DNA from 3 places in the Gottfriedia sp. S16(2024) genome. Region 2 is predicted to be linked to each of the others. Evidence: predicted binding sites of a transcription regulator. Region 2 holds the regulator's gene; each other region holds the start of a gene.
The links. Region 2 encodes LexA, which represses DNA repair genes until DNA is damaged. Its sites were predicted from a motif close to CGAACATATGTTCG; they were not measured.
Positions count from the first base shown of each region.

Region 1: AB1282_RS19775 (DNA polymerase thumb domain-containing protein) is a predicted target of LexA. The motif match lies at 3,529-3,542, and genes of this name have one in related genera.
Region 3: recA (recombinase RecA) is a predicted target of LexA. The motif match lies at 2,980-2,993, and genes of this name have one in related genera.

Region 1 covers NZ_JBFLUO010000001.1:4,164,190-4,170,227, forward strand. The annotation lists gene AB1282_RS19760 (hypothetical protein) at 1-814, opposite strand, end outside; gene AB1282_RS19765 (hypothetical protein) at 828-1,685, opposite strand; gene AB1282_RS19770 (hypothetical protein) at 2,464-3,267, opposite strand; gene AB1282_RS19775 (DNA polymerase thumb domain-containing protein) at 3,651-4,925, shown strand; gene AB1282_RS19780 (YolD-like family protein) at 4,922-5,266, shown strand; gene ltrA (group II intron reverse transcriptase/maturase) at 5,464-6,038, opposite strand, start outside.
Region 2 covers NZ_JBFLUO010000001.1:3,399,999-3,406,036, reverse strand. The annotation lists gene tkt (transketolase) at 1-1,418, opposite strand, end outside; gene AB1282_RS16020 (DUF896 domain-containing protein) at 1,606-1,845, opposite strand; gene AB1282_RS16015 (YneB family resolvase-like protein) at 2,057-2,713, opposite strand; gene lexA (transcriptional repressor LexA) at 2,854-3,501, shown strand; gene AB1282_RS16005 (GyrI-like domain-containing protein) at 3,598-4,224, shown strand; gene AB1282_RS16000 (hypothetical protein) at 4,310-4,750, opposite strand; gene AB1282_RS15995 (GNAT family N-acetyltransferase) at 5,092-5,508, opposite strand; gene AB1282_RS15990 (glucosaminidase domain-containing protein) at 5,647-6,038, opposite strand, start outside.
Region 3 covers NZ_JBFLUO010000001.1:3,105,066-3,111,103, reverse strand. The annotation lists gene rny (ribonuclease Y) at 1-1,190, opposite strand, end outside; gene recA (recombinase RecA) at 1,856-2,902, opposite strand; gene AB1282_RS14500 (competence/damage-inducible protein A) at 3,152-4,411, opposite strand; gene pgsA (CDP-diacylglycerol--glycerol-3-phosphate 3-phosphatidyltransferase) at 4,435-5,013, opposite strand; gene AB1282_RS14490 (helix-turn-helix domain-containing protein) at 5,085-5,978, opposite strand; gene AB1282_RS14485 (DUF3388 domain-containing protein) at 5,999-6,038, opposite strand, start outside.

The DNA of each region.
Region 1 (6,038 bases), 760 kb from region 2:
CCTTATTAATTTGTTGTACATAAAAATCTATATTTTTTTCAATTAAATTTCCTAATCTTTCGCATAGTGGATGGCGAGGATGATCAATAAAGTCTAATGGTAGGGATTTATACCCTGTTCCCCAATTAGAAACGTCTTTATCAATGCACTGTTCGGCTAAATCTAGTATTTTAATAGATATACTTTCTAAAGAGCGTTGTGTTCTTAGATCAAGCAGTTCTTTATACGGATCGATTATTTTAATGAATTGCTGATAATTATTAATTTCATGTCGATCCATTTCATTTTTTTGCATTAAATGATGAACTGCATTTTCAATCGAATGCCATCCTATCTTCGCAGACTCACTTTTCACAGTGGACCAATGTACTACGAAAGCAGCTAGTTCTATCCCTGGATTAAACATCCAATTTTCTTGCACACCCTCTATCCAATGCCACCAAGGCGCATGAGGATATTCATTTGTCTCTGCTAACACAGAATCCCACATACCTGATTCCTTATTATTTGTTTGAGCAAGATAATCAATCATTTGTTTTACCATTTGATGTTCTGCATCCAAATCGATTTCCATCATGATTTGTCCTGCAACCCACGTACCCATTGGAGATGAATTTGGTAACAAAAAATCTGGTTCTATGGCTTTACCAAAACCACCATCTTCATTCTGATACTCTTTTAACTCGTTCAATATTGATTTTTTATCACCATTCTCAAACTCAAAGTCAAACCTAGCGCTTTCTAATTTTCGACCGTTCGTCTTAATAAATGATTTGCCTTTATCGAATTGATTTTTCAGAATTTTATTAAACAAACAAAATCTCTCCTCATAATAAAATCATGTCATAATTCTTTAAAGTACGTAATACTTCCATGGTAATAATACTCTTCCATTCTTTTTCCCCTGTGCCAGCGTCCCAGTTTAATATAAAATTACCATCTTCGTCTTGGGTAAGTATCTCATTCGCTAGACAAGGTAGAGTATGTTCCTTAAGGAGAGGATATAGTGGACTTCGGGGTGAGGGAGCATACCAAAAAGGTTTTGCACAATACTCATTTGACCAAATCTCTTTCCTTGTTTCGATTAAGTCAAATATATTGGTTTTAACTTTATCTACTATTCTTTCGCGTAATGAATCTTCAACTCGATCAGCTAATCGAAGAAAACAAAGTGTAGCAAACCAACCATCCTTATTTAGCAACTGTAGTTTTTTCATAGCTTGTTCTGTCACATCTGTGAGAAAATGGGGCGGAACAAGTTCCTGATAATCATGTAAATAAGCAATTAATTCTGCACATGGATTCGCCCATTTATCTGTTATCATATAAAATTCAACAGGCGAATCTTTTAGATTTGGATACCAATATTTGAGATCCTTATCATAAGAGTTCATTATATAATTAATACCGTTACGAACAATCTCCTCATTGCTACTAGCGTTAATATCATGTAGGATTTGAAACGCCATATTTGTATCCATGGCATTTTCAGACTGCATTTCACCTTCACCTAAATTTTTGAATCCACCATTTTCTCCTTGATACTTTGCAAGTTCATAAATAACAGATTTTTTACTACCGTTTTCAAAATGGAACTTATATATTTCTTTTTCTAAATTTCTACCTTTAGTCATTAAATATTCTCTAGCTAATCTCAACTTATCATTAGATAGTTTTAGGGTCACTTAGTTCCCTCCATGGTATTTTTCTCAATTCCTTTAATGCTTTGCATATATTCAATTACTTGTAATAGTTAGCTTATTAGATACTTTAAGTATCAATCTTTACATAACCCGTTCTATTTATTAGCTCCACCAATTTCCTGTGTTTTTATTACTCAGTTTTACATATGAAGGAAATAGAAGAATAATAAAAACACCAAATATAGAAGATAGCGATCCCAAGGTTATAAAAACCTGTGTATCAAAAGAGATAAATTGTTTTTGACCACAATTGGCGCAATTCACACCTTCCCTTGAGTATGAAAGCTTCCACAATGATTTCTTACTCCATTTACAATCGCAACTTTGACATCTTGCCATAATATCTCCTTTTCGCGTTTATTTTAAGATAGTAGTATATATATACCATTTTCAAAGAAATTCGATCTAAATTAATTTTTTGTTATTTATTTTTATGAATTCATGCTTATTAATAATGCTTCTACTTCGTTGTTGCATTCAATAAATAACTTAAGTCGAAACAAAGTTTCTATCCCGAATTCTCATAAGTGATAATAGTGTATATTATCCAATTCTACATTCCTATATTAAGTCCTTTTTAAACTATAATGTCAGAAAGTGATTAAAGAGCTGAATTATCAACAGCTCCTTTTTTTGTTCGGATAACGCTAGCTTTAATTGGAGTACAACACATCACAAATTAATTATCACTTTTATTTGCTAAAATAACCAAAAAAGAAGCGTTCCCCTCTCTATAAGAAACGCCCCGTTTATAATATATTTAATGGAATTTTTGGCATTGTTTATTGCTTTCTTCTTGCGAAATAAGTTTCTCAATTTTTACATTTGCCACTTGTAACCCTGTTATGTTTGAATCCCTTACAGAAAAGGTAAGTTTATCATAATCTCCACCGTGGTGTCCTGAATAGTTTATAGCACTGGCAAAAATGAGATGTCTCCTGGGGTCCCCATCAATAGGTTCAATTCTGATTTTTGGACACATAAAAAAATCAGAATAAGATGGACCCAAATAATTTAAATAACGTGAATACAATGCCTCTTCAAGCAACTCTTCTTTAGTAGGTCCGTCCAATTCTTTTCTCCACTCTACTAAAAGCCAATCATAAAGAGATTGTGACTTTAATCGCATTTTTTGATTATTTTCCGAAACAATTAATTCTCCATCTTTAGCCGTACAGGTTTTGCGTTTATTGTCAATTACACATGTATAAGCGGGTTCAATGGTTATCACTTCATGGTTTGCCATTTTTAACATCAATTTATTGGATGGATTATCTAAAGATACCTCTATTGTTCCATTTACTCGGCTAGAGTTATTAAGCCAGTGTACCACTTTTCTGAGTACAAGTTCTTGAAAACCATCGTTAATACTGAATAAACGCTCTTGCCCAGAATCATTTTTAATTTTAATGTATTGAACCTCTTCATGCTTTAATGAGTGTGACTTTAATTGTTCCAAAAAAGGAACCCTTTGAATGGTATTATTCTTTGCTTCAGTTATTTGGCTGGATGAATTAATTAAAAATCCAATGAGGAATAGAATAACAAAATTATATTTCCTCATAATAGTGATTTTCCTACAACTAAAATTTCTAAAAAGCCATTTCTTACATGACAAGTTGTATCTTCATAAAAATTACTTGTTCCCAAAATAACCAAATGGGTTACCTCCTAGCTTTTAATTAACTCTAATTTTTAGTTTTGGAAAAATCCATTACCATTATTCTTGTTCAACTATACTGTCATTTAGTTCTACAAGAAATATCAATCTTGTTCTTAAACAAAGCCATTTTATCAATTGTACTTCAGACCTCTTAACAAAACACGAACAAAAGTTCTTGTTTTATATAATTTATCGTATACAAGAACAAATGTTTGTGTATAATAAATAATGAAACAAAATAAATAAGAACACACATTCTACAAAATGGGAGGTATTATTATATTATGTACGATTATTCAACTTTCCCTGAAGACCTGGTTTATTTTGTTGATATGAAGTCATTCTTTGCATCAGTTAGTTGTATTCTAATGGGATTAGATCCACTTAAAGTTAAATTGGCAGTCGTTGGTGATACAAATAGAGATGGATCAGTAGTCTTAGCAGCTACACCTGAAATGAAGAAATTAGGAATTAAAACAGGAAATCGACTTTTCGAAATACCTAAACAAAATGACATTTATATTGTCAATCCATCAATGAGTTTGTATGTAAATATTTCAAATAAAATTACTGAACTTATGCTTACTAAATATGTCGCTCCTATCGACTTCATGCAATATTCAATTGATGAATTTGCTTTTTCAATGAAAGGTTATGAAAAACTTCATAAGCTATCCCCTGTGGATCTAGCTTTTAAAATCCAACAGGATATTTACGATCATTTTGGCATTTCGAGTTCTATTGGAATTGGCAGTAACTTGTTACTCGCAAAAATCTGTATGGATATAGAAAGTAAAAAACATCCGAGTGGTATATCACAGTGGACTTATGTTGATGTTCCTACCAAAATGTGGAATATTACTCCATTAAGTAAATTCTGGGGCATTGCTAAGAAAACTGAACAAAAGTTAAACAGATTAGGCATAACTACTATTGGTGAGTTGGCGCGATACCCGAAAGAAGTTTTAATCAAACAATTTGGTAATGTGATAGGTACAGAATTACATCTCCATTCTAACGGAATTGATTACTCTCGAATTGGTGAAATGAAAGACTACAAACCGAAAGATAAGTCAATTGGCAAAAGCCAAGTTCTATTAAGAGACTATCATTCACATGAAATTAAAACGTTAATACTAGAACAACTTGAGGAAGTTTGTTTTCGATTAAGAAATCAAAACAATCAATCAAGAACTATTCATTTTGGTATTGGTTATAGTTCTGGCATTGGCGGATTTTCTAAAAGTGTCACCATTGAAGAACCAACAAATATAACAAATGACTTTTATCGAGTTTGTCTTAAAATTCTAGAAGAAAATTATAATCAAGAACCTGTAAGAACTATATCAATCGCTTTAAAGAACTTTGTAAAAACTGACTCAGAACAAATTTCATTTTTTACTAATCCAATTAAAAAGCAAAAGGAACAAAATTTATCAGCAGTTATGGATTCAATAAGAAGTAAATATGGAAAAAATAGTTTGTTGAGAGCATGCAGTTTTACAGATTTCAGCACTATTAGAGGTAATAATAAGAAAATTGGAGGTCATTTCGCATGACACAAGATCGAATGGGTCGAGGTATAATTAAATGGCAACCTTTTGCATCGATTCCACAGCAGTTTAAAGGGATTGCTGAAATTATCGATAATCAAAAAAAGATACCCCATCCAATATTAAATGATGATGAACAGGAACGTATTAATTATATTCTTGTTGAAGCTGTCGAAAGAAAAAATGATGTATCGTTAGTTTATTGGGTTAAAGGAAGTATTGTAACAGAAATTGGGAAAATAAAAAAGGTTGATCGGTTAAACGCTACTGTTATCTTTGTAGATAAATACGACTGTACTCATACACTCACTATGGTTTCATTAGTTGATGTTATACCCATTTTCTAGTCTAATGAAAATCTTTCCTATACATTAATTAGGTGGCTCATCTTTAAAAATTGGATATGAAAATCCAAGCCTTTTATAAATTCCTAATTGAACTAGTCGAGTAGAATGGAGTCTCTTTACCTTACGGTAAATTGCACTCCAAACCCTCTCAGAACCGTGCTTGCACTATTAATGCACACGGCTCCTCCAGTAATCATTTACAGAATATAGCTAATTTCTTTTCTTAAATCATAAATATTCACCTTAGCCCTTGGTGTGGGTAGTGGAAATTTGCTAAGGAAGAGTCTGTATTTCTCCCATTTAAAGGATTTTCTTTGACTTCTTCTATTGAGCCACTTAAATATTAGGTTCTCGATTTTAACTTTGAAAATGTTAACATTTGGGATATTATCAGTGATGCAATAGTAGTTGAAGTAGCCAATAAGAGAGCGTTTGAATCTGTCCATAATTATATGAATATTATTATTTCTATTCTTCTTCAACCATTCTTTAGACTCTTTTAATTTGCTTTGTACTTTCTTCCTACTTGATTTGCGTTTCACTCGAAATTTTCCTTGTTTACTTTTTCCACAATAGTGCGTAAAACCTAGAAAATCGAAGGTTTCTGGTTTTCCATTTCCTTGGTGCTTTTCAAGTTTCTCCGCAAGTCGTCCGAAAGGGATAATTTTGGTTTTATCTTCGGCTATTTCCAGATTGAACTTCTTGAGTCTTAATTTTAGAGATTGAAAGAATTCCTGAGCCTCATTCTTAAATTGAAAACAGCACACAAAAT
Region 2 (6,038 bases):
GTAGGTCCGTCTTCACCAACTGCGATACTATCATGTGTAAATACATAAGTAACAGGTAAATTCATTAAAGCAGCTAAGCGAATTGCTGGTTTTAAGTAATCAGAGAAAACAAAGAATGTTGCGCCAAACGCATGAACTCCACCATGTAGAGCCATACCATTTAATGCTGCACCCATTGCAAATTCACGTACACCGAACCAAATATTTCGTCCATCGTAGCTTTCTCTCGTAAAGTCACCTTTACCATTCATATACGTTTTATTAGATCCAGCTAAGTCTGCAGACCCACCAAAGAAACTAGGTAATACGTTTGCGATAGCGTTAATTGCTTCACCTGAAGATGAACGAGACGCAATTTTTTTACCTACTTCATATTTAGGTAATGCTGTTTCTAAATCTACAGTAATCTTACCTTCAATCGCATTCTTTAATTGAGCTGCTAATTCAGGATATTTTTCTTCGTATTTAGCAAAAGTAGCATTCCACTCAGCTTCTTTCTTTTCCCCAGCTTCAACAATTACTTTATTAAAATGTGCATACACTTCTTCTGGTACGTAGAATGCATTTTCATAACCCCAAGCATACGCTTGTTTCGTTAAAATCGTTTCTTCTTTTCCTAATGGCTCACCGTGAGATTTTGATTTACCAGATTTATTCGGAGAACCGTAACCGATTGTTGTTTTCACTTCAATTAGAGTTGGTTTTGATAATTCTTCTTGTGCTTTTTGGATCGCTGCAGTAATTTCATCTAAGTTATTTCCATCTTCTACTCGAATAACTTGCCATCCATAAGCTTTAAAGCGGTCTTCTACGCTTTCAGAGAATGAGCGATTTAATTCTCCGTCTAATGAAATATCATTTGAATCATAAAGAACTACTAAGCGTCCTAATTGTAAATGTCCCGCTAATGAAGCTGCCTCTGCTGAAACACCTTCCATTAAATCTCCATCACCACAAATTGAGTATGTAAAGTGGTCAACTACATTTAAGTCTTCTTTATTATATGTACCTGCTAAATGACGCTCTGCTAAAGCCATCCCAACAGCCATCGCAATACCTTGTCCTAATGGACCTGTTGTAGCTTCAACACCATGTGTATGTCCATATTCAGGATGTCCTGGAGTGTTGCTACCCCATTGACGGAAGTTTTTAATATCTTCAATCGAAACTTCGTAGCCTGATAAATGTAACATACTATATAGTAACATTGAACCATGGCCTGCTGATAACACAAATCGGTCTCTGTTAAACCATTTTGAATTTTTTGGGTTATGATTCATAAATTTTGCAAACAATGCATATGCCATCGGTGCAGCGCCCATTGGCATTCCTGGGTGACCAGAATTTGATTTCTCGATTGCATCAATTGATAATGTACGAATCGTATTAATTGCTAATTGTTCAATATTATTAGACATAAATTTCGCTCCTTTAGCTTATTCATAGATATTATCATATAATTTACCATGATTTATTACAATAACTAACACTTAGTTTTGACATTTTTAACAAATTCTTTCCAAGAAATAGAAAAAAGCAGAATATTCTACTGCTTTTATTTGTTATTATTTACAAAATATGAAATTTTATATTGTTAAATCTTTTTTAATGTAAATTTCTTTTACGCATTGCTTTTTCATATTTTAACTTTGCAGGAGTAATATCATTCCCTTTTTCATCAACAATTTTAAGTGAAGTTAATTCATCCATCATTCGAGAACGGAAATCTGCTAAATATTCTTTTCTTAATTGATCTTGTTCAGCTTTCTCTTCAGGATTTAACCCTGCTTCTTTTGCTTTTTTTGATAATTCATTTATTCTATCTAAAGTTTTTTTAGTAACCATTAGTAACCTCTCCTTTATTTATATCTTATCTATTCATTGTTAGTTCCATCACTTTTATAATCAGACGATTAAATAGATGTCTTTCTTGACAAAAAGTCTGACGAAAAGCGGAGTAAAGAGCACTCCCTTAGCAGGCTATGCATCGAAGAAATCGATCGTTCGTTAGAGTCTGATATTCTATTCAATGTATCTCATCTTACAATAAATTGCATTAGCTTTCAATATTGGAGATTTCTTTCACATGTTCATTATACCTTCTATTGACAGTTGCTTTTGAAACGTTATATCCAAATCCTTTTAAGGTAGCTGCAATTTCTTCAAATGTTAGGTCGTTTTGACGTAATCTTACAATTTCGGAAATCGGTAATTCCAACTTATCTCTACCACCTGCGTTTACACTACCTTCTAAGTTTTTTTGAGGCTTATACCCGTTTTCAACCGCCTTTCTCATACCTCTTTTTATTTTCATATTATGAATTTTCCGTTGATATTCCTCTACAATACTTAAAATTTCTAAAACCATTTCATCGCTTTCACTTAATTGAAATTGTCCATTTTGAGAAGAAGTAAATAATTTTATCCCTTCCCTTTTTAAAAAATGTAATAAAGCGATTCTTGCATGACCTCTGCCTAATCGTGTTTCATCTTGTATTAATAAAGCATCAACTTGGTGCTCTTTTATAATTTGAAATAGTTGGAAAAGTCCTTCTCTTTCTACTTCATAACCACTGGCCTGTTCGCCTATTGTTTCTAGAATACACATTCCCATCCGCTCACCTAATTCGGTTAGTTCACTCATTTGTCTTTGTAGTGATGTTTCTTGTGAATCCTTTGCTGTACTTACTCTCGCGTAAATTATTGCATTCATTAACTGTTCCCTCCATACGAACATGAAAACTACTTTAATAAAAAATAGAACTAACGTTTGTATATCATATCCTATCATGATATAATGAAAAAAATAAAGAGGAACGTATTATCTACTTTATAGGCAAGGGGGAAATTCAAATGAACAAACTATCGAAAAGGCAAGCAGAAATTTTAGCTTATATTAAAGACGAAGTAAAAATTAAAGGTTATCCACCTTCAGTTCGAGAGATTGCTGAGGCTGTTGGTTTAGCTTCAAGCTCTACAGTGCATGGTCATTTAGAGAGACTAGAACAAAAAGGCTATATTCGAAGAGACCCTACGAAACCGCGTGCAATCGAGATTCTTGGCGATACAACTACGGTTGTGAATGAAGTACAAGCATCATACTCTGAAATCTATAACGATATTATTAACATTCCTGTAATCGGTAAAGTAACTGCCGGGATTCCAATTACTGCAGTCGAAAACGTAGAAGAATATTTCCCTTTACCGACTTCTGTTGCTCCATCTAACGAACAAGTTTTTATGTTACGTGTAGAAGGAGATAGTATGATCAATGCTGGTATTATGAATGGCGATCTTGTAATCGTAAAAAAACAATTCACTGCTGAAAATGGAGAAATTGTAGTTGCCATGACTGAAGATAGTGAAGCTACCGTAAAGCGCTTCTATAAAGAAAGCGACCATTTTAGACTTCAACCCGAAAATGATGCTCTGTTTCCAATTTTATTAAAACAAGTATCAATTTTAGGAAAAGTAATAGGAGTTTATCGTACATATCATTAAACCTTTTAAGAGCAATGACATATTTATGTGATTGCTTTTTATTTTTAATAAGCATATTCAAACTACACTAACTTATAATTTAAGGGAGTTTTTTTAGTGAGTAAACTCGAGTGGAGAAAAAGTTTAAAAGAAATTTATTTACCAAAAAGTAAGCCTAGTAAAATTAATATACCAGCCTTTAAATATATAACGATTGAAGGCAAAGGGAATCCAAATAATGAATTATTTAAAGAAAATGTAGAAGCACTTTATACTTTAGCATATGCAATTAAAATGTTGCCTAAAAAAGGGATAGTTCAAGAAGGTTACTTTGATTACACAGTCTTCCCTCTTGAAGGAGTATGGGATTTAGATGAAGAAGGCCGAAAACTAGACTATTTAAACAAAGAACATCTTCTATATAAATTAATGATTAGACAACCTGACTTTGTTTCAGAAGATTTAACATACATCATTTTAGATCAACTTAAACAAAAAAAGAAAAATCCACTGTTAGCAAACGTAAAACTCGAATCGATTACTGAAGGCTTATGTGTTCAAACCATGCATATCGGAAGTTATGATGACGAACCACGAACTTTTAAATTAATGGAAGAGTTCTGCACGGAGAATAATCTACAAAGAGTTCAAAAAACACATAAGGAAATCTATATTTCTGATGCAAGAAAAACTCAACCTGATAAATTGAAAACTGTTTTAAGGTTTCAAGTGGAAGAACGATAGACAAAACTAAAAGAGCTTGGATTTTCCAAGCTCTAGACTTACAATTAGTTACCTGTAACATATCACTTTTAAATTAAGCAGTTTATCATTCACTATAACTTTCAAAACACTTCTCTAAATCATCTCTAAATGCAATTGCTAAATAATTATCGATTATATTTCTAGTAATAGGTGATTGAAATACTTGACTCTTATATGCCCCACCATCATATTCAATTATATCAATCTTATTTTCAACCTGTTCATTTTGCACTTCATCAAAATATTTAATACTAACTACTACTCCAGAGTCATCAATCGTAATTAATAACTCTCTTTGATTTAATAAGACCTCAATCAAACTATCTTTATCAATCATAATATCAAATTCACCATTCGAAACTTCAATTTCCTTTTTTAAAGACTCCTTTAAATCTGCAAAATAAGATTCAAATTTTTCACACATCTTACTGTATGCCATATTTTCTGTAACAGTTTCTTTATATATTGCTTTTGTTTTTAAGATGAATTCCCTTTTAAAATCCATATTTCCACTCCTTGTAATGATATAATTGGAGCATTTATATATTATTACTATTCATCATGCATTGAAAAATAGAATAACAGGAAGAATGTATTTAAATTTTTTTTAAATTGATTAGCCTAAAGTAACAGACTAATTATTCTGTCAGGACTTCTTACACACTTTTTCTTAATTATTGTAAATAATATTACACTTTTTAAATTAATCTATGAAATGATTATAAGATTGAGAATCAGATGAGATTACATTTGAATTGAAGATGGGTAATTGGAAGTGGTTAATGATATTTGGGGTAATAAAATTATTTTTATTCTTGTTTAAAAAATTAATGCCGAAAATATCGTTTAATCTATTAATTTAACATAAATAATTTCAGGATCCCCTTCATCCAAATTATCGATAAGTCCACTTTCAATATATCCTAAAGATTGAAATACTTTTTGCATTTGGATATTTGATTTATTTGTAGATGAAAATAATTTCTTTTCTGAAAAAACTTCAACATATTTCATGAGATTTTTTGCTATACCAAGCCTCCTCATGTTTGGTGAAACAATTATTAAATCAATAAATAAATGGCCAAAGAAAAATTTATGATAAATCATAAAACCTACTAAACTTCCATTCAATTCACAAACTGTACATCGATTTTCTTCAATCGATAGTTTAATTTGATTTTTCCTCATTCGGCTTCCAATAATTTGTGAATCCAGAATTACGATTGATTCACAATCATTCAGATCCGCATTTCTAATTCCCACTTTCGTTCTCCTTTTCTAAAGATAGTTATAGTTAACCTTTTCTATAAAATACTTTCAAACCCTTTTATGTATTATGTTTAATGTTAATAAACCTGTATTTAAAATCATACAGGTTCACTTAATAAACAATTCAATATTTTATAGATTTGTTGGATTGAAAATTTTCCCCCATGTTTTTATCCCAACAATTCCATCAACTACTAAATCATTTTTTCTTTGAAATTCTTTAACTGCATTTTCAGTTAGGTTTCCGAATATCCCATCCACTTTAACGCCTATTTTTTCTTGAATTTTCTTTACTTGCACTCCCCTCGAACCTTTTTTTAAGATTCCGTTATAAGGATATAACTCAATTTGAATGATCCTTTTATATAATCCATTTTTAATATTTGCATTATTTACCGAGATGAGCACATCTGCATAATTAGTATCTACAGCCCATCCTGCTGCAGCAATTGCTTTAAATTGCTCATTAGCAGTTTTGTAAGTTTTCACTTCACTGTATCGTGGATTACTTAAAATAAAATCAA
Region 3 (6,038 bases), 290 kb from region 2:
TTATATTTCGTTGCTAATTCGACACCGATTTCAACGTGACTACCTTCTACCTCATGGTCAATTGCTTTACCAATATCGTGAAGTAAACCTGCACGTTTTGCAAGTTTTGCATCCTCACCAAGTTCAGCAGCCATAAGTCCAGCTAGGTTCGCTACTTCCATCGAATGCTTTAACACATTTTGACCATAACTAGTTCTAAATTTCAGACGACCTAATATTTTAATTAAGTCAGGGTGAATTCCATGAACACCAACTTCAAAAGTAGTTTGTTCACCGACTTCTCGTATGTACTCATCTACTTCTCGTCTTGATTTTTCAACCATTTCTTCAATTCGTGCAGGATGGATTCGACCATCTTGTACTAATTTATCTAGTGCAATTCGTGCAGTTTCACGACGAATTGGATCAAAACCTGATAATATTACAGCTTCAGGCGTATCATCAATAATTAAATCTATACCAGTTAACGTTTCTAAAGTACGTATATTTCGTCCTTCACGGCCAATAATACGACCTTTCATTTCATCATTTGGAAGATTTACAACTGATACAGTTGTTTCAGCAACATGATCTGCAGCACATCGCTGGATTGCTAATGATAAAATATCTTTTGCTTTCTTATCTGCTTCTTCTTTTGCTCGAGCTTCTGTTTCTTTTACTAGTATTGCTGTTTCATGGGATAATTCATTTTCGACTTTAGTAAGTATTAATTGTCTTGCTTCTTCACGATTTAAGCTAGAAATTCTTTCTAACTCTTCTTGTTGAGCAGCAATTAATGCTTCTATCTTGCTTTCCATTTCTTCTATCTGCTGTTGTTTTAAAACAAGAGATTCCTCTTTTCTTTCAAGAACAGACTCACGTTTTGAAAGTCCATCATCTTTACGATCTAAGTTCTCTTCTTTTTGCATCAAACGATTTTCTGACTTTTGTAGTTCACTACGACGGTCTCGAATTTCGTTCTCTGCATCTGTACGAATATTGAAAATTTCGTCCTTTGCTTCCAATAAAGCTTCTTTTTTAATTGTTTCTGAATCACGTTTTGCATCTTCAATAATTTGATTTGCATGATTAGTTGCGCCATTTATTTTAGCTTCTGCAATGGACTTACGGACAAAAAATCCGACAGCATAACCGACTCCGAATGTGGCAAGCAATGCGAAGATGATCAAAATTATAGTATTTGCACCCATGATTTCACCTCCTCTTGCTATTTAGTTAGTTTCATTTTTGTCGGCTGTTATATTGTATAAATAATTGCATCAACATACAGCACACTTCAATTCAATTTTTTACAAAATAGTAATATTTTTTTAGAATATACACTTAAATATTAAATCTCTTACCAAATGATGTCAAGCCTTGTAACTCGCTTACTTACTTGATTTATCAATATTTATTACATTTTTACTAGATTTCATACATGAGAATCTAAATTTTATTCATTAAATTTTTTATTAAGTTCTAATTAGTAAGTGAATTGATAGAATTTTTCATATATAAAGTACTGCTTATAAATATAAAAGAAATTAAATATTGTCTGTTTTTTTATAAGGCCAGATTATAAAAATATGCCTAATTCCAATGCAGAACACCTTACTTACCATGTGTGAATTAATTTCCATCTTCATAGTCGCTCCTTATGGTGACACTACGCATTGACTATAGGACAGTGAATCCTTCCGTTTGAATAGCTATTTCATATTCGTGAAATTATTATCTATATTTCAATTAAAAACTTTTACTTCTCAATAAATACTGCTTTTTAGATAATCAAAGAAATTAATAATATAAAAAAATGCAGGCACTTTTAATAAGCGCCCGCATTTTGTGCTGTTTTAAACTAACTTATGATTACTCATTTATCATTTAATAAAGAGAATTGTTCTTCGTCATCTGTTTCAGTTATAGTAACAGGGTTATCTAAACCGTGGTGAAGACGGATCGATTCTTTAATCGTATTACGAATTTCTTTATTTTCTTTTAAGAATTGCTTAGCATTTTCACGTCCTTGTCCAAGACGCTCTTCATTGTAAGAATACCATGCTCCACTCTTAAGAACGATATCTAGATCAGATCCAATATCAAGAATTTCGCCTTCTTTAGAAATACCTTCTCCGTACATAATGTCAACTTCTGCTTGTCTAAATGGTGGTGCTACTTTATTTTTAACAACTTTAATCTTTGTTTTGTTACCTACAATATCATTACCTTGTTTTAATTGCTCAGCACGACGTACCTCTAAACGAATTGTAGAGTAGAATTTTAACGCACGTCCACCTGGAGTTGTTTCAGGATTACCGAACATAACCCCAACTTTTTCACGAATTTGGTTAATGAAGAATGCAATCGTTTTTGACTTGTTAATTGCACCTGAAAGTTTACGTAATGCTTGTGACATTAATCGAGCTTGTAGACCTACGTGAGCATCACCCATCTCACCTTCAATTTCCGCCTTTGGAACTAATGCAGCTACTGAGTCAATTACGATAATATCAATTGCACCACTACGTACTAATGCTTCAGCGATTTCAAGTGCTTGTTCACCTGTATCTGGTTGAGATAATAATAACTCATCAATATTTACACCTAATTTTTGAGCATAAACCGGATCTAATGCATGCTCAGCATCTATAAACGCCGCTTGTCCTCCATTTGCTTGAACTTCAGCGATTGCATGTAATGCTACAGTTGTTTTACCTGAACTTTCAGGACCGTATACTTCGATAATTCTTCCTCTCGGATATCCACCTACACCTAACGCTACATCTAGTGCTAACGATCCACTAGAAATAGTTGAAATTTGGCGGTCAGTTTGTTCCCCAAGTTTCATAATTGAACCTTTACCGAATTGTTTTTCGATTTGTTTTAAAGCCATATCTAATGCAGCTTGACGATCACTCATTTAAATTCCTCCTTCAGGACTCATTTATCTCTTAACTATATAATAACTGTTTTTTGTTCGTTTGCCAACAAAAAAATAGAACGTTTATTCGATATTTTTCGTATTTAAACTTATTTTTTTAAGAATAGAAACGCTTGTTTCGTATTTTTCGGTCTATAAAACTAGATTTTTATTAATATCGTAACTATAAAATTAAAAAACTCGGCTATATTAACCGAGCTTTTTTATTATAAAATATTCTATTTCATTTTATAAGTCTTGACTTTCAAAACTTGAATTAATTAATTTTATCAACATGTTCGCGCCATTTTTAACACTTGATAACCTTATTTGTTCTCTAGTGCCACTAAATTGAAACTCTTTTACAATTGAATCAGAATCACCAATTTTAATACCGATAAATACTTTTCCTACCGGCACATCTTCTAATGTAGACGGTCCTGCTTCACCAGTAAAACTAATTGAAATATTACTTCCTGTTAATCTTTGAATATTTTCAACTAGTGATTTTGCACACTCTGAACTGACTGCACCATTTTTATTAAGAATATCTGACGGCACATTTAAAAGGTTTTGTTTCATTTCGTTAGAATAACAAACAACACTACCTTTAAAAATGGACGAGTTCCCAGGAATATCTGTCATTCTTTTACTGAATAGACCTCCTGTTAAACTTTCAGCAGCAGAAATGGTCAGTTTAAAATCTTTTAACTTTCTTGATAAAACTGTAAATAAGTTTTCATTATTTGTACCATATATAAACTGCCCAACACGCTCACGTATTTTTTCTTCAGCTTGTCCAATTAGTTTAACTGCCTCTTGCTCATTACTAGCACTTGCAGTAACTCGAAGCATTACTTCTCCCTCACTCGCTAAAGGAGCAATTGTTGGATTTGATTGATTATCAAGTAAATCAAGAATTTCAGTTTCTAAAATTGATTCACCGATACCAAAAAACTTAAGCTCTTTCGAAATAATCGTACTTGCTTCCTTTCCTTTTAAAAAATAAGGAATAAGTTCTTTCTCAACCATCGGAATCATTTCTTTCGGTGGTCCTGGTAATAATACAAATTGTTTTTCTTTCGCTTCATAAACCATTCCAGGTGCCATACCGTTTTTATTCAATAAAACATGTGCATTATTAATGACTAATGCTTGTTTTTTATTATTCTCAGTCATTGGGCGATTTACTTTAATAAAATATTGTTCAATATATTCTAGTGATTGATCATGGTAAACAAGTGACTCTTGAACATATTCAGAGACAACTTCTTTCGTTAAATCATCTTTTGTTGGTCCAAGTCCACCAGTTAAGATGATTAAATCACTTCTTGATGAAGCAATTTCTAATGCACTTTTAAGTCGATCGGAATTGTCTCCTACAACTGTTTGGAAATGATGGTGATATCCTAATGCAGATAAATGTTTAGCTAAAAATTGAGCATTCGTATTTGCAATTTGGCCTAAAAGTAGCTCAGTACCTACTGCGATGATTTCAGCACGCTTCATATCATTTCCCCCTATATTATTAATTACATTGATTTAAGTAGAACATCTCTATTTTTATAAAAATAATCCCAACCAGAATATACTGTAAAGAATAATGCGACCCAAAGTGATACATCCGCAATCGAAAATGGTAAGAAATTCAATGGGAAGTCATGTAAGAAATATGCTGAAATCGCAACTATTTGAGCCCAAGTCTTAATTTTACCTAGCATTGCAGCAGCATGTACTTCTCCAGAACCAGCTAAAATCATTCGTAAACCGGTTACAGCAAACTCCCTACTTATAATGACAATCGTAATCCACGCAGGAACATAATGAAAATCAGTTAAGATAATTAACGCTGAAGAAACAAGTAATTTATCAGCAAGTGGATCTAGAAACTTACCAAAATTAGTAACTAAATTATATTTTCTTGCGTAATATCCATCAATAAAATCAGTAACAGAGGCAATAATAAAAATTGCAGCTCCTACTAAATGATTAACTGGTATCGAATCACCCATTAATGTAACATTTCCCCATCCAAAATCGATTAAAACGGCAATCATAAATAATGGAATTAGACAAACCCTTGACACTGTGATTTTATTTGGTAAATTCATGGTAAAACCCTCCAAAACTTTCTAAAAATGAAGCATTTATAATAAATGAATAAAAGCCATCTTAAAGATGACTATTGATTCATTTTTAAATTTTTAATCGTAATCTTTTGGTGAACAGCATTTGTTGGACTAACTGGATATTTAAATACCTCATCGTTAATTCGTAGCTCAACATTATTAGAAGCACCAATATTTACTGTTACTTCATTTTCTTGTGTTAAGTCGTAGTTCTGAGTTTGTCCTTGTTTTAAAATTCCGCTATAGAACATTTTTCCATCAGCATTTTTTAAATCCACATAACTTTCACCATTTGCAACTACTTCTAATTTAAATACATCAGTACCAGATAAAGAAATAGTAGTTCGTTTACCTGCTGCAGAGTCAACAGTAATTTTTTGTGCTGGCGGTTGCTCAGTCACATCATTTTTCGGTTTCTCTGTTTTTTTCGTATTATTAGTTTTAGCCTGATCTAACGCATTATTTTTTGGTTTTTCAATTTCAGAATTAGAGTTAGTTTGAGATTGATTCGTATCCGCAGATTTTCCATCATTTTTTGATGGGAACATCATATAAATAGCAATGCAGATTCCAAGGATCAGAATCGCTACTAGTATCCTTGGTAAATAATCCATTATTCTTGATGACTTAACATTGTTTAATGGTTCTTTAAGCTTCGATGCTCTACTAGGGATTTCTTCATGCTTTACTTCTTCTACTGTATTTACCACAGTTGATTCCTCTACCGCTGGCTTTTCAGTTAGAAATCCAGAAACGTCAACACCAATTGTTTCTGCATATTGTCTTATAAAAGCACGAACATAAAATTGCCCTGGCAATATTTCATAATTACCTTCTTCAATTGCTTCAAGATAACGTTTCTGAATCTTCGTTAACTCTTGTACATCGTCAATTGATAAGCCTTTCGCTTCTCTTGCTTCTCTTAAATATTTTCCTAATTCTGTCACAAGTTACACCCCAACTTACTTTAAAAATCAAACATTGAGAACGAGTTGTGTCCATTTTTA